3 regions of the Mesorhizobium sp. M3A.F.Ca.ET.080.04.2.1 genome follow, and region 2 is predicted to be linked to each of the others. Evidence: riboswitches for the same ligand, from Rfam matches in the RefSeq annotation. Region 2 holds a riboswitch; each other region holds the start of a gene.

What was found. Region 2 has a riboswitch for cobalamin ahead of EJ074_RS26735 (DUF1636 family protein). Riboswitches for the same ligand answer to the same signal wherever they lie in the genome.
Region 1: another riboswitch for cobalamin. It lies ahead of EJ074_RS04760 (ABC transporter ATP-binding protein); the one in region 2 lies ahead of EJ074_RS26735 (DUF1636 family protein).
Region 3: another riboswitch for cobalamin. It lies ahead of bluB (5,6-dimethylbenzimidazole synthase); the one in region 2 lies ahead of EJ074_RS26735 (DUF1636 family protein).

What each region holds. Positions count from the first base shown of each region.
Region 1 covers NZ_CP034451.1:1,026,318-1,034,055, reverse strand. The annotation lists gene EJ074_RS04775 (efflux RND transporter permease subunit) at 1-1,077, opposite strand, end outside; gene EJ074_RS04770 (FAD-dependent monooxygenase) at 1,194-2,762, opposite strand; gene EJ074_RS04765 (efflux RND transporter periplasmic adaptor subunit) at 2,765-3,904, opposite strand; cobalamin riboswitch at 4,150-4,354, shown strand; gene EJ074_RS04760 (ABC transporter ATP-binding protein) at 4,540-5,325, shown strand; gene EJ074_RS04755 (ABC transporter substrate-binding protein) at 5,355-6,302, shown strand; gene EJ074_RS04750 (iron ABC transporter permease) at 6,384-7,370, shown strand; gene EJ074_RS04745 (phosphatidate cytidylyltransferase) at 7,379-7,738, opposite strand, start outside.
Region 2 covers NZ_CP034451.1:5,608,631-5,616,368, forward strand. The annotation lists gene cobN (cobaltochelatase subunit CobN) at 1-1,934, opposite strand, end outside; gene cobW (cobalamin biosynthesis protein CobW) at 1,965-3,014, opposite strand; gene EJ074_RS26735 (DUF1636 family protein) at 3,018-3,446, opposite strand; cobalamin riboswitch at 3,486-3,691, opposite strand; gene EJ074_RS26740 (winged helix-turn-helix domain-containing protein) at 3,721-4,920, opposite strand; gene EJ074_RS26745 (NADH-quinone oxidoreductase subunit A) at 5,255-5,620, shown strand; gene EJ074_RS26750 (NADH-quinone oxidoreductase subunit B) at 5,611-6,192, shown strand; gene EJ074_RS26755 (NADH-quinone oxidoreductase subunit C) at 6,197-6,799, shown strand; gene EJ074_RS26760 (four helix bundle protein) at 6,825-7,208, shown strand; gene EJ074_RS26765 (NADH-quinone oxidoreductase subunit D) at 7,257-7,738, shown strand, end outside.
Region 3 covers NZ_CP034451.1:1,839,880-1,847,617, reverse strand. The annotation lists gene fabI (enoyl-ACP reductase FabI) at 1-69, shown strand, start outside; partial or broken gene EJ074_RS09035 (histidine phosphatase family protein) at 108-694, shown strand; gene EJ074_RS09030 (DUF1344 domain-containing protein) at 979-1,239, opposite strand; gene EJ074_RS29650 (hypothetical protein) at 1,345-1,494, opposite strand; gene aroC (chorismate synthase) at 1,493-2,608, shown strand; gene ribB (3,4-dihydroxy-2-butanone-4-phosphate synthase) at 2,685-3,785, shown strand; gene EJ074_RS09015 (hypothetical protein) at 3,984-4,964, shown strand; gene bluB (5,6-dimethylbenzimidazole synthase) at 4,979-5,716, opposite strand; cobalamin riboswitch at 5,758-5,938, opposite strand; gene EJ074_RS09005 (histone deacetylase family protein) at 6,055-6,981, shown strand; gene EJ074_RS09000 (exodeoxyribonuclease VII small subunit) at 6,985-7,236, shown strand; gene EJ074_RS08995 (DUF2277 domain-containing protein) at 7,262-7,528, shown strand; gene EJ074_RS08990 (pirin family protein) at 7,537-7,738, shown strand, end outside.

The sequences.
Region 1 (7,738 bases), 1.6 Mb from region 2:
CCGCCAGCCAAGCGCCAGCAGCGAGACGGCGAGCACGATGGCGATCGCCTCGCCGAGGCTCTTGGTGAACTCGCCGACGGATTCCTCGACCACATGCGACTGGTCGGCGACCAGGCCGAGTTCGGCGCCGAGCGGCAGTTCGGCCTCCATCTCATGCATCTTTTCCTTGACGTTCTCGCCCAGCGCCAGCGCGTCGCCGCCCGAGGTCATCGAAATGGCGATGCCGACCGCCGGCTTGCCGTTGAAGCGGAACATCGGTTGCGGCGGGTCGGAATAGGCGCGCTTGACCTCGGCGACGTCGCCCAGCCGGAAATAGTGGCCGTTGGCGTAGAAGTTGATCGCCTTCAGGCTCTCCTCGGAGGTGAAGCTGCCGGAAACGCGGATGGCGATGCGCTCGGGTCCGGCATCGACCGTGCCGCTCGGGGTCAGCGCGTTCTGCGCCTGCAGCGCCTGCGACAGCGTGCCGACGTCGAGGCCGAGCGCCGCCACCTTCTGAGTCGAGAATTCGAGATAGATCTTCTCGTCCTGCTGGCCGACCAGGTCGACCTTGGCGACGTCCTTCACGGTGAGCAGTCCGGCGCGCAGGCTGCTGGCCAGGTCCTTCAGCTCGCGATGGCTGAGGCCGTCGGAGGTGAGCGCATAGATCAGCGAATAGGTGTCGCCGAACTCGTCATTGTAGAACGGCCCCTGGACGCCGGACGGCAAGGTCGGCTTGATGTCGTCGAGCTTCTTGCGCACCTGGTACCAAAGCGGCTGCACCTGGTCGCCCGCGACCGTGTCCTTCAAATTAACGAAGACGACCGACTCGCCAGGCTTGGTATAGCTCTTGACGTAGTCGAGGTCGGGCAGCTCCTCGAGCTTCTTCTCGATGCGATCCGTGATCTGCTCCACCGTGTCGCTGGTGGTGGCGCCGGGCCACATCGTCTTCACCACCATGGTCTTGATGGTGAAAGGCGGGTCCTCCTCGCGGCCGAGGCCGCCATAGGCGTAGAGCCCGGCAAGCGCCGCCGCGATCATCAGATAGACGACGAAGCTCCGGTGGCGCAGCGCCCATTCGGAAAGATTGAAGCTGGTCATGATGCGGTTCCTTCTCAGGCGCACAAAAGCGCGTTCCGCCGGCGGCTGCCGGCTGGCGAAAACAACTGACGGTTGGGTTCGGTCGGCACCCGCCCTCGGGCGGGAGCCGTGGAAGTTCAGGCCAGGCTGTGCATCGTACCCGGCACGCGGTAGGGCGCCCGCTCGGCTAGCCGCGGCCTGATGGCGAGGCTGGCGAGATAGCGCTGGAAGCTGGCTGCTTCTTGAACTGGCGAGGCGAGTCCGACATGGCCGTCCGGCCGCACCAGATAGGCGGCGTCGCGCTGCAGGCCGGCTTTCCCGGCCGCCTCCGACCATGCGAACGCGTGGACCGGGATCCCGGTCGATGCCAGCATCGCCCGGAACTCGGCATTGACCTCGCCATAGACATGGACCTGCCAATCCAGCGACCGCAGCGGCTGGAAATTGTCGCTGCTGCCGTGGACGACATAAGGCAGGCGATCCCCGCCGCTCACCTTGCCTGCCGTGCCCGAGCTGATCGGCCCGGCGCGATACTGGATCGCTGCCTGCGAGATCAAGCCGAAGAAGGCGCGCGAGCCGAACGATGTGTGGAGCAGCGCGTTCAGGAACTTCGGCATCAGATAGCGCCGGAACAGCCCGATCAGCCGCGAGCGGCTGGTGATGAACCGGAAAGCGGTATCGGTGCTCTCGATCAGCTTCTTCGCAAAGGCGATGCGTTCCGGCTCGTAGCTGTAGAGCAGGCGCGGATCGGCTCGCCCCTGCACGACCGCGGCGAGCTTCCAGGCGAGGTTCACCGCGTCGCCCATGCCGGTGTTCATGCCCTGGCCGCCGGCCGGGCTGTGGATGTGGCCGGCATCGCCGACCAGGAAGACGCGGCCGACGCGGAAGCGTTCCGCGACCCGGTGGTGGACGCGGTACGTCGAGAACCAGTTGACTTCATGGACCTTGACGCCGGTGTCGCGCTCGATGTCTGCACGGATCGCCTCGAAGGTGATCGTCTCGTCGGCCTCATGTGCCTTCGGCACGATGCCGATCAGCCTCGCCGAGCCGGACTGCCGGACCGGCATGACGATCGCGAAACCATAGGTGCTGATCGTCGTGTCCATGCCGTTGCGGGTGATCTCGCCGCTGCCTTTGACGTCGGCGACGTAGAAGGACTGCTCGTACGTGCCGCCGGGGAAGCCGATGTTCAGCCCATGGCGCACGGCACTGCGGGAGCCGTCGCAACCGGCGAGATAGGCGGCGCTCACGGTCTCGGTCTTGCCGTTCCGCAAAAGGGTCGCGATGACCGCTTCGCCCTTGTCCTGGAAGGCGACGAGCTCCGTGCCGCGCTCGACCTCGACGCCGGCACGCTCCAGATGCGTGATCAGCACGCGCTCGTGGATATGCTGCGGCAGCGCGAAGGCGAAGGAATAAGGACTGATGCCGCGGCCGAAATCGGAGAGCGGCAGCCTCGCGGCGACGCCGGACGGCGTGTGTATCGTTAGCTGCTCCAGTCTAACGCCCTCGGCAAGGACATCCTCGACGATGCCGATCTGGCGATGGAACTCCAGCGTGCGCGCCTGGACGGCCAGCGCCCGCGACGTTTCGCCGGGAGCCGCCGCCTTGTCGAAGATGCGCACCGGCACGCCGAGCCTGGTCAGCCAAAGTGCGAGCGTCAGCCCGGTCGGGCCGGCGCCGGCGATGAGGACCTTTGTCTTGGACATGGTCATTGTCCTTCTCCCTCAACGATACGAACTTTTTCGTGTTCCCGCAGCCGGTTTACGCCGGCGGTGACGACCACATCGCCCTGGCCAAGCCCGTCGCTGACGACGACCCGATCGGTCTCGTAGCGAGCGACGGTGATGGGCCTCAGTTCCACCCCCGACGCGGCGGTGACCACCCAGACGGCCGGCTTGCCGTCCTTGTCGAACAGCGCGCTGCCCGGCAGCACCACGACCGGCGTGCCGGCCACCTCGGCGCGGCCGGAAACGCTGGCACCGAAGCGCATTTCTTGCGGAGCGTTCTCGAGCGAAACCTTGACCTGGAAAGTGCGGGTCGCGGCATCGGCCATCGGCGCGATCTCGCGGACGGTGCCGATCGCGGTGATCGCCGGATTGCTGAGCAGCGAGACAGTGACCTGCGGTGGCCGCTTCGTGTCGGGCGTGTTGGCGAAGGCGGCTTCCGCGATCGAGAACACCGCGTCGCGCCCGCTCGGATCGGCAACGCGCACCACCATCTGGCCGACAGCGACCGACTGTCCGGCCTCGGCACCGGTGGCGGTGACGATGCCGTCGAATTCAGCATGCAGTTCGGTATAGGCGACCTGGTCCTTGGCCATCTCGAAGGCGATGTTCGCCGATTTGAGCTTGGCCTGCGCCGAGCGCAAATTCTTCAGCGTCGCGTCGTAAGTGGCGCGCGTGGTGAACCCTTTGGCGAGCAGCGCGCCGATGCGGACCTCGGCGGCGCTTGCTTCGACGAGCACGGCTTGCGCCGCCGCGACATCGGCCTCGGCGCTGGCGAGCCGGTTGCGATAATCCTGGTCTTCGATGCGGGCGAGCACCTCACCCTTCTTCACCGTCGAGCCGATCTCGGCGATGCGTTCGAGCAGCTTGCCGGATACGCGGAAGCCGAGGTCGCTTTCGAGCCGCGGCCGTATCTCACCGACGGCCGTGCGGGTGTCGGCGCTGCGGGTCGGGGCGACCGCCATGGCCTTGACCAGTTTCATCTCCGGCGCGGCGGGCTTTGCGTTCGAGGCCTCGCTGCGTGCGCCGTGCCAAACCATGGCGGCGCCGCAGGCGAGGATGGCGATCGAGCCGGCGACAAGGCGGCGCCTCAGCGGCCTGTTATGGAAAAGTGCGGCAATCATGTTGTCTCCGTGACCAAGGTTGCGGTCGCGCCGGGAGGATGCTGCGACCGGAAAATGTTGGCTGGGAGCGATCGGCGTTTTGGCCGGTCTTTCGCCAGCCCGATCTTTTTGCGTTTTCGGGCCCGCGAAATCCCGAACGCTTTCTGAAGTTTTTCCGATGTTTGGCTGAGGCAGTGCCGGAAATCGGGATTTTCGCAAGCCGGCGAGATTGCACGGAAGCCAGTTGCGACTCGTGCGCGGGCGACCTAGGATGGCTGCGTCATGGTCCCGAGCCGCAAGGCGAAGGGTGAAAAGGGAACACGGTGAGATCCGCCTCGGGTCGATGCCGTGGCTGCCCCCGCAACTGTGAGCGGCGAGCTCCATCTGAAAACCACTGGCCGACAAGGCTGGGAAGGCGGATGGCGCGGCGACCCGCGAGCCAGGAGACCTGCCATCGACACGAGTTGACCGGACGGGGTGTGCCGGGAGGAGACGCGGCGCCGGTCTGTCAGCCGGCCGTCCAGCATCCTTCCGTCGCCATTTGGAGAGTGACGGAATGTTGGACGGCTCCATCGATCGCCACGAGTGCGCGCCCTGCCGAAGCTATTTGCTCGGATCAGCCGGCCTGATTCGAAAAGCCGTTCGGGAGAAGCTCCATGACTGAGCTTCTCGAAGCTCGCAGCCTGACGGCCGTGGCAGGCGGCAAGCTCCTGGTCGATGGCGTCAGCCTGTCGCTCACTCCGGGCGAACGGCTGGCCATCGTCGGGCCTAACGGTGCCGGCAAAACCACGCTCTTGCGCATGCTGTGTGGTGCTCTGCGGCCGGCCAGCGGCGAGGTGCGCCTGGCCGGACGCCGGCTGGATAGGATCACGCAGGGCGAGCGTGCACTCAGCATGGCCGTCGTCGGCCAGGCCGACCAGCCTGATCCGCGGGTTACTCTCATCGACTATGTCGAGCTTGGCCGCGTCCCGCATATCGGCATCAGGCGCAAGCGCGAGGATCGCGATATCGTCGTGGATGCGCTGCGCCGGACCGGACTCTTGCCGCTGCTTTGCCGCACGATCGGCTCGCTGTCCGGTGGCGAACGGGAACGTGCGCAACTCGCCCGTGCCATGGCGCAGGAGCCAAAAATCCTGTTCCTCGACGAACCGACCAACCATCTCGATCCGCGCGCCCGCGGCGACCTTCTCGACCTTGTCGCGGACTTCGGCATGACCGTCGTTGCCGTGCTGCACGACCTGTCGCTGGTGGCGCCCTTCGCCACCACGGTGGCGGTGATGAACAATGCCCGGCTGCATGCGCTGGCGCCGCCGCGCGAGGCGCTTGACGCCCAGCTCGTGCGCCAGGTCTTCGGCATCGATGTGCTGCGTCTGCCGCATCCGACAGAAGACCGCGAGCTCACCGTCTTCGACCTTGCCAACGGCGCATCCTCGCCATCCTGAACCTGTCCAAACAAAGGAGCACCTGTCCCTTGAAACGCATCGCGCTGTCGTTTGCCTTTTTGCTCGCCGCCTCGCCGGCCTTCGCTTTTCCGGTCACCATCGACAGCTGCGGCAAGCCGCTGACCTTCGAGGCGCCGCCAAAGCGTGCCGTCATTCACGACCTCAACATGGCCGAGATGGCCTTCGCGCTGAAGCTGCAGTCCTCGATCGTCGGTCTCACCGGCATCACCGGCTGGTACAAGGTCGGGCCGGAGTTCAAGGCCGCGCAGGGCTCGATCCCGGAACTCGCGCCGAAATATCCGACGCTCGAGAATCTGATCGCCGTGCAGCCCGATTTCTTCTTCGCCGGCTGGTACTACGGCATGAAGCCGGGCGGCGAGGTAACGCCGGACACACTCGCCCCGCACGGCATCAAGACGCTGGTGCTGACCGAAAGCTGCGTCCACCTCGACAAGGACCGACCTGCCGCCTCGATGGACCTGCTCTATGGCGACGTCGAGAAGCTGGGCAAGATCTTCGGCAAGGAGGCCGATGCTCAAAAGCTCGTCGCTGGCTGGAAGGCCGAGCTCGCCGACATCACGGCGAAAATTGGCAACGCCAAGGGCACCCGCGTCTTCCTCTATGATTCCGGCGAGGACAAGCCTTTCACCGCCGGCAGGTTCGCCATCCCGAATGCCATGATCGCAGCCGCCGGCGGCGAGAACATCATGGCCGACATGGAGACGAGCTGGGGCAACACCGACTGGGAGACGGTCGCCTCGCGCAATCCGCAATTCCTCATCCTGCTCGATTACCAGGACGGCGGCGGCTACAAGAAACTGCTCGATTTCCTCAAGGCCCATCCAGCGATGAAAGAGACCGACGCCGTCAAGAACGAGCGCTTCGTGGCACTGCGCTACGCCGAGCTGACGCCCGGTCCCGCCAATATCGAAGCGATCGGCAAGATCGCCAGGGCCATGCATCCGGAAGCGTTTTAGGTCTTGAGCTGAGCTGGGAGTGTTATTGTTGACGGATCGCCTGACGACGTGAATCTACACCACCGATCGTTCGTCTTGTCGATAGCCCTGGGCGCGGCTCTCCTGGTCGCGCTCGCCCTGCTGTCGATCGCCTATGGCTCGACATTGATACCTTTGCGCGAGGTCCTCGGCGCGCTGGCGCATACCGCCGGGCTGGATGGCCCCGCCGTTCCCGGACCCGTGGGCAGCATCGTCGTCGACCTCAGGCTGCCGCGCACCCTGCTGGCGATCGCGGTCGGCGCCGGCCTTGGCGCCGTCGGTGCGCTGCTGCAGACCGTCAGCCGCAACGACCTAGCCGATCCGTTCCTGTTCGGCCTCTCCTCCGGCGCCGCTGCCGGCGCCGTTTCGGTCATCACCGCCTTCGGCGACAGGTTTGGAATATGGACCTTGCCGGTGGCGGCGTTCACCGGCGGCATATTGGCGGCGACAATCGTGCTGCTCCTGGTCTCACGGGTGAGGGGGCAGGGCCCCGAGCGGCTGATCCTTGCCGGGCTCGCCGTATCCTTCATGTTCACCGCGCTTACCAACTATCTCGTCTTCGCCGGCGACCAGCGCGCCGCCCATTCGGTGCTGTTCTGGACCATGGGCGGGCTTGGGCTTGCCCGCTGGGACAATATCGGGCTGGCGGCGCTGGGCGCCGGAATCATCCTCGCCTACGGCCTCTGGAACCACCGCCGCTTGGACGCCTTCCTCGCCGGCGAAAGCGCTGCCGAAAGCCTCGGCGTGCCGGTGGCGCGCATGCGCCGGACGACGTTCCTTGTCGCCGCCTTGGCCACTGCCATCCTCGTCGCGGTCGCCGGTGTCATCGGCTTCGTCGGGCTGATGATCCCGCATCTCGGCCGGCCGCTGGCTGGTCCGCTGCATCGGCCGCTGATTGCAGTCTGCGCGCTGTTCGGCGCGATCCTGCTGCTGGCCAGCGATCTGCTCGCCCGCACGCTGCTGCCGCCGCAGGAATTGCCGATCGGCATCATCACCAGCTCGCTCGGCGCCTTCTTCGTCGTCACGCTCCTGATGCGCAGGCGGATCTAGCCGGCGGATCAAACCGTCCAGAAATAGCGCACGATGTGGAAGAAGATCGGTGCGGCGAAGACCAGGCTGTCGGTGCGGTCCAGCATGCCGCCATGGCCCTCGATCAGGTGGCCCCAGTCCTTGACGCCCTGGTCGCGTTTGATCGCGGAGGCGACGAGCCCGCCGAGGAATCCCATCGCGCAGGCGATGAAGGCGACGGCCGAGGCCTGCAGCGGTGAGAACGGCGTGATGAAGGCGAGCAGCGCGCCGAGCAGGCTCGACGCGACCAGTCCGCCGATCAGGCCTTCCCAGGTCTTCGACGGCGAGACCGTCGGCGAGAAGCGGTGTTTCCCGAACAGCTTGCCGAAGATGTACTGCAGCACGTCGCT
Region 2 (7,738 bases):
GCCGAAATCCGGCGCTTGGCCTGCGCCGCCTCGCCGGGATTGGAGACGATGAAGGGATAGATGACCGGCAGCGACCCGGTGACGATCTCGGGGAAGCAGGTGCCGGAGAGGGCGACCGTCTTGCCCGGCAGCCATTCGAGCGTGCCATGCGCGCCGACATGGATGATGGCGTGCACGCCGAGCGATTTTTGCAGCCAAAGGCCGAAAGCGATCAGGTCATGACGCGGGGGGAGAGTTGGGTCGTGGTAGTCGGCGCGGCGGTCGGCCGAGCGGCCGCGGTCGGGGGCGAGCGCCACCGTGATGTTGCCGAAGATCGCGGCGCGGAAGGGGAAGTGTGTCGAGGTCGGCGCTTGAACACCCCCCTCTGTCCTGCCGGACATCTCCCCCTCAAGGGGGGAGATTGGCAGTTCTGTCGTCTGCGCGATCCCAGCAGCGCTGATGATTGGCGAAAGCTGTGATGACAGCTCAATCTCCCCCCTTGAGGGTGAGATGTCCGGCAGGACAGAGGGGGGCGCATTGACGTGAGCTTCGTGCTTAGCTCCTCCCCAAGCTGCCTCAACCGCATCGCGCGAAGCTTCGGGAAGCTCTGCCGACAGAGCGAGGTAATCCTCCAAGGCAAGACCCTGCCCACCAACCCTCAGCGCATCCACCAACCCACGCGGCGATTGCGGAATCCTGTCAACCGTATAGCCCTGTTCCTTCAGGTCATGCAGCATGGCGAGCACGCTCGACGGAACATCCAAGCCGACGGCGTACCCCGTGCGTCCTGGCGCGCTTGGATAATCCGGAATCAGGATGGCCAGTTTGCGCCTCGCCCGCGCGGTCCGCTGCAGTCGGACAAAGGCGCCGATGCGAGCCGCGACCTGCGCCACGCGATCCGTTTCCGGCCGGTTGGCGAAAGCTCGAAAGGCGAGCGCCGGGTCGGCTTCGATCTCGCCCTTGAACGAGATCGCGCCGGCCAGGATGCGGCCGTCCAACTCGGGCAGCACGACATGCATGGCGAGATCGGCGGGCGCCAGGCCGCGCTGGTTTTGCTCCCACACCTCGCGCTTGGTCGTGGCGACGATGACCTGGAACACCGGCACGGCGGCGCGGTCGAACAGGGTTTCGGCACCGGGCTCGGCGCCGGAGGCGAAGGCGGTGGCAGTGACCATGGCTGCGGGGTTCAGCGAGGCGAGGGCGGTTTCGACGAAGCCCAAAGACGTCGGATCCTTGAGGCTGGATACAAAGATCGGTACGGGCGTCATGCCCTGCGCCCGCAAAGCTTCGGCCAACGCGTCGATCGGCGCGACGTCGGCCGCAAGCAGCATCGAGCGGTAGAAGAGGATGGGGATGATCGGGGCAGCATTTCCCTCCCTCTCAAGGGGGAGGGGGACCACGCCGCGTTCCGGCTCGTAAAATCCAGCCTTCGGCACGCTGACCGGCTCAGCAACCGCCGCATCCGATCCGGCAAGCCGCGCCAATCTCTGAACCAGCGTCGCCATATTGGCCGGGCCGCCTTCGCGGAAATAGCCGAGCAGGGCGTCGAGTTCGGCACGCGGCAAGGTCGAGCCTTCGATCAGCCGCAGGTCCTCGTCATGGCTTTCGCCGGGCAGCAGCGCCAGTTTTATGCCGCGGTCGCGCGCCACCGCCGCAAGCTGGTCACAGCCGTAACGCCACCAGTCATAGCCGCCGAGGATGCGGACGAGAACGACCTTGGCATGACGCGCGACGCTGTCGATCCACAAATCGACTGACATTGGATGGCGGAGGTCGCGCAAAGCCGCGAGCCGCATCGACGGAAGGTGTTCCGCATTCCCCTTCCAGGCGGCAGCCAGACCGGCGAGGTCGCTGTCGGTGAAGGACAGCGCCACGACATCCGCAGGCGTCTGCCTGAGGTCGATCGGCTCGGCGAGGTCGTCGAGCGAAGCGGATGTCGTGATGAGGATATGCATTGCTTGTCGTGTCGGGCTTTCGTATCGGCCTCAGCCGGCGAGGATACGCTCGATCGCCGGGCGGTTCAGCCCCTTGAGGCCGATGACGACCAGCCGCGAACGGCGGTCGTCTTCCGCCGTCCAGGCGCGGTCGTAATAATGGTTGACGCGCGGGCCAACGGCCTGCAGCAGCAGCCGCATCGGCTTGCCGCCGACCTCGACGAAACCTTTGACGCGCAGCACGTTTTCCTGCTCGGCGGCAACGGCGACGCGCTTTGCAAGCTCATCCGGATTGGCGATCGACGGGATATCGATGACGAAGGAATCGAAATCGTCGTGCTCGTGATCGAGCTCGTCATCGTGATGCGTCTTGCGGTTCTCGATGTCGTCTTCGACGGCGAGGCCAAGGCCGAGCAGCACCGACGGGTCGACCTTGCCCTGTGCGGTCGGAACGACCTTGACCGCGCGCGCCACGTGCTCGCCGATGACCGCGTTGGCGCGCTCCGAGCCGGCCGCGTCCATCAAATCGCTCTTCGACAGGATGATCAGGTCGGCGCAGGCGATCTGGTCCTCGAACACCTCCTCGACCGGATCATCATGGTCGAGCGAATCGTCGGCGGCACGTTGCGCCTGCAGGGCATCCATGTCGGAAGCGACGCGGCCGTCGGCCAGCGCCGGACCGTCGACCACGGCTACGACGCCGTCGACGGTGACGCGGCTCTTCACGCTCGGCCACTGAAAAGCCTGGACCAGCGGCTTCGGCAAGGCCAGGCCGGAGGTCTCAATCAGGATGTGGTCGACCTTCGGCGTGCGCGACAGGATCTGGTCGAGCGCCGGCACGAAGTCGTCGGCGACGGTGCAGCAAATGCAGCCATTGGCCAGTTCGACGATGTTTTCCTCCGGGCAGGTATCGACGCCGCAGCCTTTCAGGATCTCGCCGTCGATGCCGACATCGCCGAACTCGTTGACGATGATCGCCAGCCGCTTGCCCTTGGCATTTTCAAGCAGGTTGCGGATCAGCGTCGTCTTGCCGGCGCCGAGAAAGCCGGTGACGACGGTGCAGGGAACACGGGAAAGATTGGGCGAATTAGGGGCGTCCATAGGTCAGTCCTTCAGGAGGTCGAGGGGAGGGAGGCGGGCAACCAGACCGCGCTTGAGGGAATCGGGCCTGCCGCGCCACGGGATGAGGCCATCGGTCGAGGTGGCGAAAAGTTTTGCTCCGGTGACGAGATCGGTGCCGCTGGTCGTGTCGAGGTCGCCGAAGACGTAGCTCCAGCAACCGTCGCGCAAAAGTGCTGCGCTCAGACGGCGCTTGCAGTTGCCGAGGCATTCGACCGTTCGAATGCGGACTCTTTCGCCCGATGCGGCACGGCGCGCGTCTTCGGCCAACTGGGCGCCGGCGCGCGGATGCGCATCCGATCCGGTCTCGTCGCGGCAGGACGAGCAGACGATGACGGTGACGCCTGCCAAGGCGTCGTCAGGTTCGGACGCAAAGTCCGCGATATTGGCCGGAAAACTGCCGTTGCGATCCAAAACCAGGCTCCTTGCCCGGAAAACCCGCCGGGCGTTCGGATACGTAAAGTCTCAGACGGCAGGTCTCCTGGCTCGCGTGTCATCGCCTCGATGCCGCCTTCCCGGGAATGCCCAGTGGTGTTCGGCCGAGGCTCGTCGCTTACAGTTGCGGGGACAGCCGCGGATTTGGGATTTTGTAAGCCCGCACCGCATTCCCTCTTGGCTCCTCCCTTTGCCGGGAGAAGACCGTCTGCGGCGGATTTAGGCTTAGAGGTACCGGCCTGTCAACGCGCGGCTACGACACCGCGATGTCGGCCAGCGCCGGGCCGAGGTCACCGGCCGGCGTTATTTCGATGCTGTCGAGGCCAAGCCAGCCCTGCATCTGCTTCAACTCGTCGAAGAGCTGGGCGGCCGTCTCGGGCGGTGCGCCGGGTTCGGCATAAGCAGCGTGGACGCGCAAGACGCCGGCCGGACGGTCGGCTCTCAGATCGACACGCGCCACGATGCGGTCGCCGAGCAGGAAGGGCAGCACGTAGTAGCCGTACTGGCGCTTTTCGGCCGGCGTGTAGATCTCGATGCGGTAGCGAAAGCCGAACAGCTTTTCGGTGCGCGTGCGTTCGAAGACGACGGGGTCGAAGGGCGCAAGCAGGGCGCGCGCGTCGATGCGGCGCGGAAAGCGGGCGTCTTTGTGGAGATAGGCGGTCTTGTCCCATCCTTCCACTTTCATCGGCAGCAGTTCGCCCATCTCGACCAGTTCCTCGATGCGGTCCTTCGTGTCGCCCGGCGCCAGGCGGAAATAATCGCGCAGATCGCCATAGGTGGCGATGCCATGGGCGCGGGCGGAAATGCGCAGCAATTCGCGATGGGCGTCCTCAACCGAAGGCACAGGCAGGTCGAGGACAGCCTGCGGCAGAACACGCTCCGGCAGGTCGTAATAGCGTTCGAAGCCGCGCCGGTAGGCGGTGGTGATGCGGCCGGCCCAGAACAGCCATTCGAAGGCGTGCTTGGCCTCGCTCCATCCCCACCAGCCGCCATTGCCCTTGTGGCCCTCGATGTCGGAGGCGGCGATCGGTCCTCGGTCGGCGACCTGCCTGTAGATCTCGTCGATCATCTGCTTGCGCTCACGACCCCATTTGGCAAGGCCGAGATACATTTCCTCGCCGCGCTCGGCACGCTGCATGCGCCAGCGCATCAGCGGATAAGTCTCGACCGGCAGGAAGGACGCTTCATGCGCCCAATATTCGAAAACGGTGCGCCTGCGATTGAGCGCAGCGTTGTCGAGCAGCGAAAGCGGATAGGGACCGAGGCGCGAATAGAGCGGCATATAGTGGGCTCGGACAACGGCGCTGACGGAATCGATCTGGAGCAGGCCGGTCCGGGAAAGCACGCGGGCGAGGTGCCGGCGATCCGGCGTGCCGGCCGGTCGCGCATCGTTGAAGCCCTGGGCGCTGAGCGCGACGCGCCTGGCCGTGGCGAGCGAGACTTGTTCCTTCATCCAGGTGCCTTGCCCCTGATCCCTTCTACCCGGATTTCCGGCCGGTGATTCCTACCATGCTAGCAGCCAAATGGCGGCAGATGTGTCAGGAGAGAAAAGTGGAGTAAAAAACGAAGGAAATCAAACAGGAGCCGATCGGTTCAGTTTCTTCCGATATGGCGCCAAGGGCCGCGTTTTGAGCAAGGTTTGACTTGCTTCGCCGGATACGCTGCGCTAACCCTCGCCGCGTTGCAGCAAGGGCCCCCTAAAACGGTTCAGCGGTTAATCTGTCACGCTTCCGCAATAGGGTGTGTTGCTGTAATCAAGTGAATTGCCCGCCAACGGAAATCCGCTCATGAGCGCACTTCTAAGTTCATATCTTCCTATTGTGCTGTTCATCGGCGTGGCGCTGGTCGTTGGGCTGGCGCTGATCATCGCGCCGTTTCTGGTGGCCTACCGCAATCCCGATCCGGAAAAGCTTTCCGCCTATGAGTGCGGGTTCAACTCGTTCGACGATGCCCGCATGAAATTCGACATCCGCTTCTACCTGGTGTCGATCCTGTTCATCATCTTCGATCTCGAGGTGGCCTTCCTGTTCCCCTGGGCGGTGTCCTTCGCCAAGCTCGGCATGCTCGGCTTCTGGTCGATGATGGTGTTCCTGGTGGTGCTCACCATCGGCTTTGCCTATGAATGGAAAAAAGGAGCGCTGGAATGGGATTGAACGAGAGTTCAGGCACCCTCGTCGCGCCGAAGCCCAAGGGCATCATCGATCCCAACACCGGCAGGCCGGTGGGGGAGGACGATCCCTTCTTCCTCGAAATCAACAATGAGCTGGCCGACAAGGGTTTTCTCGTCACCTCCACCGAGGCGCTGATCACCTGGGCGCGCAGCGGCTCGCTGATGTTCATGACCTTCGGTCTCGCCTGCTGCGCGGTCGAGATGATCCACACCTCGATGCCGCGCTATGACTCGGAGAGGTTCGGCGTCGCGCCGCGCGCGTCCCCGCGCCAGTCCGACATCATGATCGTCGCCGGCACGCTGACTAACAAGATGGCGCCGGCGCTGCGCAAGGTCTACGACCAGATGCCGGAGCCGCGCTACGTCATCTCGATGGGCTCCTGCGCCAATGGCGGCGGCTACTACCATTATTCCTATTCGGTGGTGCGAGGCTGCGACCGCATCGTGCCGGTCGACATCTATGTGCCCGGCTGCCCGCCGAGCGCGGAGGCGCTGCTTTACGGCATTCTTCTGCTGCAGAAGAAGATCCGCCGCACCGGCACGATCGAACGGTGAGCCGATGACCCTGGCGTTGAACGAACTCTCCACCTATCTCGGCGAGAAGCTCACCGGCCGCATCGGCGATGCGGTGCTAGCCTATGGCGAGCTGACCGTTTCCGTCGAGCCCGGCAATCTGATCGAGGTTGCGACCTTCCTGCGCGACGATCCGCGCTGCCAGTTCGTCTCGTTCATCGACATCAGCGGCGCCGATTATCCGTCGCGGGACAGGCGCTTCGACGTCGTCTATCACCTGTTGTCGCCGAAGCAGAATGTCCGCATTCGTCTCAAGGTGCAGGCCGACGAGGAGACGTTGGTGCCGTCACTGACCGCCGTCTATCCCGGCGCCGACTGGTTTGAGCGCGAGACCTACGACCTCTACGGCGTACTCTTCTCCGGCCATCCGGACCTGCGCCGCATCCTCACCGATTACGGGTTCGAGGGTCACCCGCTACGCAAGGATTTCCCGCTGACCGGCTTCGTCGAGGTGCGCTACGACGACGAAGCCAAGCGGGTCATCTACGAGCCGGTGGAATTGAAGCAGGAATTTAGAAACTTCGACTTTTTGAGCCCATGGGAGGGAACGGATTACGTTCTTCCGGGCGATGAGAAGGCGAAACAGTGAGTAAATGGTGAATAGTGAATGGTGAATGGACGAGACGCCGGAAAAGATACGCGACTATCGCGATCTCATCGTCTGGCAGGAGGCGATGGATATCGCCGAGTCCGTTTACGCATTGACGCGTGGGTTTCCGCGCGAGGAAATGTTCGGATTAGCGGCCCAGATGCGGCGATGTGCAGCTTCTATTCCGGCGAACATTGCGGAAGGTTTCGGTCGCGCACAGCGCCGGCCATTCATCCAATTCCTTCGCATAGCGCAAGGCTCGTTGAAGGAACTGGAAACGCATACCATGCTCTGCGGACGCGTTGGACTGTTGTCCAAGGAGCAGGTCGCAACTATGGAGCCGGGATATACCAGACTCGGCAAACGCTTGGTCTCGTTCGTGCGGTCGCTCGATGGAGAGCGCGAATGACCGTTCACCATTCACCATTCACCATTCACTATTCGCCAAGGGCGATCCATGGCTGAAACCTCCGTCCGCAACTTCAACATCAACTTCGGTCCGCAGCATCCTGCGGCACATGGCGTTTTGCGCCTAGTGCTGGAACTGGACGGCGAGGTGGTCGATCGCGTCGATCCGCATATCGGGCTATTGCATCGCGGCACCGAGAAGCTGATCGAGGCCAAGACCTATCTGCAGGCCGTGCCTTACCTCGACCGGCTTGATTATTGCGCGCCGATGAACCAGGAGCACGCCTTCGCGCTCGCCGCCGAGCGACTGCTCGGTATCGAGGTGCCGAAGCGCGGGCAGTTGATCCGCGTTCTCTATTCCGAAATCGGCCGCATCATGTCGCACATCCTCAATGTGACGACGCAGGCGATGGACGTCGGCGCGCTGACTCCGCCGCTGTGGGGCTTCGTCGAGCGCGAGAAGCTGATGGTCTTCTACGAGCGCGCCTCCGGTTCGCGCATGCATGCGGCCTATTTCCGGCCGGGCGGCGT
Region 3 (7,738 bases), 2.4 Mb from region 2:
GATTCCGGCTATCACGTCGTCGGCATGAAGGCGGTCGACGCGCCGGACATCTCGACCATCAAGGACTGATCCTCCGTCCCGGCCCTGGTCCGAGCTCCGGAAGACTGATGTATCCGCTCGTCTACATCGCGCGCCACGGCCAGACTGAGTGGAATGTCGAGGGTCGGCTGCAGGGACAGGCGGATACAGACATCAACGCGCTCGGCCGCGCGCAGGCGACCCGCAACGGTCGCCGCCTGGCCGAGTTCGTCGACAAGCCCACCGATTTCGACTTCGTCGCCAGCCCGATGCGCCGCACGCGCGAGACGATGGAGCTGATGCGCGCGGCGATGGGACTCGATCCGCTCGCCTACCGCACCGATCCGCGCCTTGTGGAGTTGAGTTTCGGCGATTGGCAGGGTTTCACCTTTGGCGAGCTCGAGGCCAGGCTTCCGGGTTCGACCGCCGGGCGCCGGCACGCCAAATGGGATTTCCAGCCGCCAGGCGAGGGCGCCGAAAGCTACGAGATGCTGCTCGAGCGCATCAAGCCGTGGTTGGATACACTCGACCGGCAGACGGTCTGCGTCACCCACGGGGGGTCATGCGCTGCTTGTTCCGCCTTGTCGACGGAATGTCGAAGAAGCAAGCGGCCAACCTCGATATCCCGCAGGATCGCCTGCTGCGGCTGCAGGGCCGCAGCCTGGAGTGGCTGTGAGGCAGACGCCTCAACCTCGTCATCCTAGGGCGAAGCAGGAGCGAAGCTCCGTCGCGGAGACCCTAGGATCCATGTCGTGACCTAGCCGAATGGCAAAAGCGGCGCAGAATAGAAAACGTTCTGCACTGCTGCAAAGCTCCGACGCAACGGCATGGATTCTAGGTCTGCGCGCGTCGCTCCGCTCCTTGCTTCGCCCTAGAATGACGAAGCTTTCGGCGTCCGGCTAATTTCGAAAGTGGTCCTCTACCGGCGCACCGCGTTGGCCAAGACCTCGCAGCGAGGAACTAATTCTGGTCGCTGTCCGGCAGCTGCATATCGGTAACGACGTTCTCGCCATTGGTCACGTCGAAAGCGATGACGATGTCCATGCCGGGTTTCAGTGCGTCCAGATCGGTCTCGGCGTTGAGCTTGTAGGATTTGCCGTCGTCCAGCGTCAGCATCAGCGTGTCCTTGTCGACCTTCTTGATCAGTCCTTCGGTCTGGCCGGCGAAGGCGGCGGTGGAAATCAAGAGCATGGCGCCAACAGCGCCAATCAGGGTACGCATCGTCGTCCTCTTTGGTCATTGCGCCGGCTGGTCAGCGGCGGATCCTCAACGGCGGATGGAAGAGAGCAGAAACCAACCGAATGTGTCAAAACTAAATCCGCCCGATCACAGATTGATGCGCCGGAACACCGTTTGACCGCTGTGGAAAACGCCAATAGAAGGCAGCGTGCAGCGCTGCGCGTCCTTCTGGATGCGTGAGGAACGCTGAACCACTTTTAAGTTTGCCGGCTCCGCCGCCGGGCAGGGCGCTTCCATGTCTCACAACACCTTCGGCCATCTTTTCCGCGTCACCACCTGGGGTGAAAGCCATGGCGCTGCGCTCGGCTGCGTTGTGGACGGCTGCCCGCCCGGCATCCGCTTCAAGCGGGAGGATATCCAGGCCGAACTGGACAGGCGCCGCCCAGGCCAGTCGCGCTTCGTCACCCAGCGCCGCGAGCCGGATGAGGTGAAAATCCTCTCGGGCTTCATCCTCGACGAGGACGGCGAGACGATGATCACCACCGGCACGCCGGTGTCGATGCTGATCGAGAATGTCGACCAGCGCTCCAAGGACTATGGCGAGATCGCCCGCCAGTATCGGCCCGGCCATGCCGATTACACCTATGAGGTCAAATACGGCCTGCGGGATCATCGCGGCGGCGGCCGCTCCTCGGCGCGCGAAACCGCGGCGCGGGTGGCTGCCGGCGCGTTGGCGCGCAAGGTGGTGCCGGGCATGATCGTGCGCGGCGCGCTGGTTTCGATGGGCGAGAAACGAATAGATCGCGCCAACTGGAACTGGAATTTCGTCGGCGATGCCGAAAACCCGTTCTTCACTCCCGATCCAGCCTCCGTTCCGGTCTTCGCTGCCTATCTCGACGGCATCCGCAAGGCGGGCTCATCGGTCGGCGCGGTGATCGAGATCGTGGCCGAAGGCGTGCCGGCGGGCCTCGGCGCGCCGATCTATGCCAAGCTCGACCAGGACATCGCCTCCGGCCTGATGTCGATCAACGCCGTCAAGGGCGTCGAGATCGGCAACGGCTTCGAGGCCGCCCGCATCACCGGCGAAGAGAACGCCGACGAGATGCGCATCGGCAATGACGGCAAGCCGGTGTTCCTGTCCAATCACGCCGGCGGCATCCTGGGCGGTATCTCGACCGGGCAGGCGATCGTCGCCCGTTTCGCCGTCAAGCCGACCTCCTCGATCCTGACGCCGCGGAAGTCGATCGACAAGGACGGCAAGGACGTCGATGTCATGACCAAGGGACGCCACGATCCATGCGTCGGCATCCGCGCCGTGCCGATCGGCGAAGCCATGGTTGCCTGCGCGATCGCGGATCATTATCTGCGGCACAGAGGACAGACAGGTAAGGGAATAGGCAGTAGGGAATAGGCAGTAGGCCGCCCGAACAGCCTTTTTCTTTCCCTACTGCCTACTGCCTATTTCCTGCGAGCGAAGCGAGCACCTTATGCCCTACGACCAGAAGAAGATCGTCGAAGCGATCCGCGCCTTCGAGCGCGGCGAGATCGTCGTCGTCATGGACGATGACGGGCGCGAGAACGAGGGCGACCTGATCGTTGCCGCCGTCCACTGCACGCCGGAAAAGATGGCCTTCATTGTCCGCAACACCTCCGGCATCGTCTGCACGCCGATGCCGCGCGAAGAGGCGCGGCGGCTGAACCTGGCGCCGATGGTGGCCGACAATGATTCCGCCCACACAACCGCCTTCACCGTCAGCGTCGATTTCAAGCACGGCACGACCACCGGCATCTCCGCCGACGACCGCACCCTCACGGTGCGCAACCTTGCCAACGGCAATGTCGGCGCCTCCGATTTCGTCCGTCCCGGTCACATCTTCCCGCTGATCGCGCGCGAGGGCGGTGTCTTGATGCGTTCGGGCCATACCGAAGCGGCGGTCGATCTGTGCAAGCTCGCCGGCCTGCCGCCGATCGGGGTCATCTCCGAACTGGTCAATGACGACGGCACCGTCAAGCGCGGCCCCGAGGTGCAGGCTTTCGCCGAGGAGCACGGCCTGAAGCAGATCTCGGTCGCCGATCTCATCGCCTATCGCCAGCGCAAGGAAACGCTGGTCGAGCGCGTCGCCTGTTCCGACATCGACACGCCCGGCGGCAAGGCGCAGGTCTTCACCTACACGCTTCCCTGGGATTCCATGCACCACGTCGCGGTTGTCTTCGGCGACATCCGCGATGGCGAGGACGTTCCGGTGCGCCTGCATTCGGAAGATGTCGTCACCGATGTCTTCGGCACCAGCCACCGGCTGGACGGCATCATGAAGGCGATGGGCGAGCGCAAGCGCGGCGTCATCGTCTATCTGCGCGAAGGCTCGGTCGGCGTCGCTCACCAGGAGCGCAAGCGGCCGGCGAGCGGCGAACGCGAGGACCACGAGGAGGCGCGCCGCCGCGAGAACGAGTGGCGCGAGATCGGCCTCGGTGCGCAGATCCTCAAGGATCTCGGCATTTCGTCGATCAACCTGATCGCCTCGCGCGAGCGCCACTATGTCGGTCTCGAGGGCTTTGGGATTCACATCGCCAAGACCGAAATCCTGTAGGTGCGATTCAGGGTGACGCTTGCGGCTCCCGAGCGGTAGCTCGAAGCCTGCTCAAGCGGGCCCTGGTCACACCACTGGCTAACCATACCGTCGAGTTTGTGCACCGGTTTTGGCAGCCGCGAGCCGCAGCCACAATTGACAAACGTGCGGGTGAGAGCATCCTCCTCGGCCATTCTCTGAGGCGGGAGAGTCGGGGTCATGTGGGACTTCAGCGTCGGCAGGTCGGTGTCCATCATGATGAGGACCTGGCCGTTCATTGCCTTTCGAATGATCGTCTATTTCGGCATCACGGTGGCCTACATCATGGCGACCGGAACCGGCGCCAGCGTCGGCTACGGGGTCGGCCACATCTCCACCGATCCCGACGGACCGATGTCGTTTGCCCTATGGGGCGGGGTTGTCGGCTTCGGCGTCGTTTCGATCGCGGTCTACTGGATCCGCGAATACATCCTCTACGTCCTCAAGGCCGGCCACATCGCCGTGATCGTCCACCTGATCGACGGCCACGACGTGCCCGACGGCCAAGGCCAGATCGCCTATGCGCGTGAGGTGGTGACCAAGCGCTTTGCCGAAGCCAACATCCTTTTCGTCGTCGACCAACTGGTGAAAGGCGCGATCCGCGCCATTTCCGGCCTGGTCGGCGGCATCGCCGCCTTCCTGCCCATTCCGGGACTCAGTGGCGTGGTCAGCTTCATCAACACCGTCATCCGCCTGTCGCTGACCTATGTCGACGAGATCATCCTCGGCTACAATATCCGCATCAATTCGAACACGCCTTTCGAGACCGCCAGGCAAGGGGTCGTGCTCTACGCGCAGAACGGCAAGCACATGGTCAAGAACGCCGTCTGGCTGGCGGTGATCATGTGGGGCGTGTCCTTCGTCATCTTCCTTTTGATGCTGGCGCCGGCCGGTGCCATCCTGTGGGTCATGCCCGGTCAGCTTGCCGGTTGGGCCTTCGTGCTGGCCATCGTCTTTGCTTGGGCTTTCAAGGCGGCCTTCATCGAGCCCTTCGCCATCGCCTCGCTGATGCAGGTCTATTTCGCCGCCATCGAGGGCCAGGCTCCCAATCCCGAATGGGACCGGCGCCTGGCCGACACCTCGTCGAAATTCAGGGAGCTTCGCGACAAGGCGCTCAATTCCTTCGGCGGCTCGCGCTGGGATGCGCCCCGGGCGGCTTGATAGCAGCCGCCTGATCAGGGCTTCGGCCGGTCGCCGACACCGAGGCTGGCGATCGCCGATTTGAGCGGTGCCTCGCCGGCGCCGCAAAACGTCTCGCTCATCACCAGTTCGGGCAAGGGCAGGCGCTTGCCCCAGCCATGTGCTTCCAGATCCGGCTTCGGCGCGAATGCCGAGACGCGGCCGACGCACAGATAGGCGATCGGCGTGACATGGTCGGGGATCGACAGCAGCCGCTTCAGCGCTTCGGTCTCGATAATGCTGACCCAGCCGACGCCGACGCCTTCGGCGCGCGCCGCCAGCCAGAAGTTCTGCACCGCGCAGACGGTGCTGTAGAGATCCATCTCCGGATTGTGCCAGCGCCCGAGCGGCGAGTTCTGCGAGCGCTGCCGGTCGCAGGTGATGCAGAGATTGAGCGCGCTTTCGCAGATGCCTTCGAGCTTCAGCTTGCGGTAGAGCGCCTGCCGCTCCGCCTCGATGGCCGGCAATTCCTGCTCGCGCGCCGCCAAAAACAGGTCGCGCACCTGGCGGCGCCGTTCGGCATCGCGGATGACGATGAAGTTCCACGGCTGCATGTAGCCGACCGACGGCGCGTGATGGGCGGCCGTCAGCAGCCGCGCCAGCACGCTGTCGTCGAGATCGTCGGCGACGAAATGGCTTCGCACGTCGCGCCGGGTGAACATCGCCCGGTAGACCGCCTCGCGCGCCAATTGGTCAAAGTCATCGCCGCCGCCGGCGGCCGCTCCTGCCTGCATCGCTTTTCCCCTTGCGACAGCAGTCCTGCGCCTGACCAAGCGCAAGACCATGTCTGCCAGGCCGGTCTTCTGGCTCGGGATCGTCCCGCGTCCGGCGCCTTCCCGTCATCGACAGTGGCTTTTGCCGGCGCGGTCCCCCTCACAGCGTTGGGCACGCCACGGAGTTCAACCGTGTTCCCGATTCTCCCGCGCGTTGCGGGCACCAGGCAGCGGCACGACCTTACCGTGAGGCGGGCGCCGCGCCAATGCCGTCAGCGACACTATCGGGCGCGAATTTTCCCCAGCCATTCGGCGCTGAAACATGGTCATCCGGGCTGCGGGTGCCTAGATTAGGCGCCATGACAACCCGTCTCTACACCCATCCGGTATTTCTGGAACACCTTACGCCACCCGGTCACCCCGAGCGGCCCGACCGTTTGCGCGCCATCGAGCGTGTGCTGGATGATGAGTCATTTTCGGCTCTGGATCGCGTCAAGGCGCCGGAAGCCGATGAGGCGACCCTTCTCTATGCCCACCCGGAGGATTTCGTTGCCCGCGTCCGCGCCGCCATTCCCGAGAGCGGCATCGTCTCGATCGACGCCGACACCAGCGCCAGCCCGAAGAGCTGGCAGGCCGCGGTGACGGCGATCGGCGCCGCCAATGCGGCCGTCGACGACGTCTTCGACGGCCGCGCCAGCAATGTCTTCGTTGCTGCGCGGCCGCCCGGCCATCATGCCGAGAAGACCACCGCGATGGGCTTTTGCCTGTTCAACACCGCGGCGATCGCGGCCCGCTACGCGCAGAAGAAGCACCAGGCCGAGCGCGTCGCCATCGTCGACTGGGACGTGCACCATGGCAACGGCACGCAGGACATTTTCTGGGACGATCCGTCGGTGCTCTATTGTTCGACCCACCAGATGCCGCTTTATCCGGGCACTGGCGCAAAGAGCGAGACCGGCGCCGGCAACATCGTCAATGCGCCGCTGGCGCCCCGCACCGGCAGCGAACTGTTCCGCGACGCCTTCCTGTCGCGCGTGCTGCCGTCGATCGACGCCTTCGCGCCCGACCTGATCATCATTTCCGCCGGTTTCGATGCGCACCATCGCGATCCGCTGGCCGAGATCAACCTGACCGAGGATGATTTCGACTGGGCGACCGGGCAACTGATGGAGCGCGCCGGGCGCCACAGCGGCAATCGGCTCGTCAGCCTGCTGGAGGGCGGCTACGATCTTCAGGGATTGGCATTTTCGGTCGCCGCCCATGTCGGGCGGCTGATGAAGGGATAGGATATGGCTGGCGAAGGCAATGAGGACGTCAAGGCGATGAGCTTCGAACAGGCGCTCGACGCACTGGAGAAGATCGTCGATGATCTGGAGCGCGGCGACGTCCCGCTCGACCAGTCGATCCGCATCTACGAGCGCGGCGAGGCGTTGAAGGCGCATTGCGATCGTCTGCTGAAGGCGGCCGAGGACAAGGTCGAGAAGATCAGGCTGTCACGCGACGGCAAGCCAGTCGGAACGGAGCCGCTGGACGCCGAGTAGGTAAAAACGGGCAAGGAGTTCACGCATGTGCCGCAACATCAAGACCCTGTTCAACTTCGAGCCGCCGGCGACCGACGACGAAGTCCATGACGCGGCGTTGCAGTTCGTGCGCAAGCTGAGCGGTTCGACCAAACCGTCAAAGCGAAACGAGCATGCCTTCAACCATGCCGTCGAAGCGATTGCCGCAGCGGCGCGTGAATTGCTCGATTCCATGGAGACCACCCAGCATCCGCGCAATCGCGAGGAAGAGGCTGCCAAGGCGAAGGCCAGGTCAGCACTCCGCTTCGCCTGAGCCATCGCATGAGCTTCTTCCCGGCCAACGATCCTGAACCCGGCGATGCCTTCGCCTGCGATCGTATCGAGTTGATGGTCGTCCCCAACGCCAAGGACATCGGCGGCTTCGAGGTTCGCCGCGCCCTGCCGACGGCAAAGCGCCGGCTGGTCGGGCCGTTCATCTTCTTCGACCGCATGGGACCGGCAATCCTGAGGGCAGGGCAGGCGC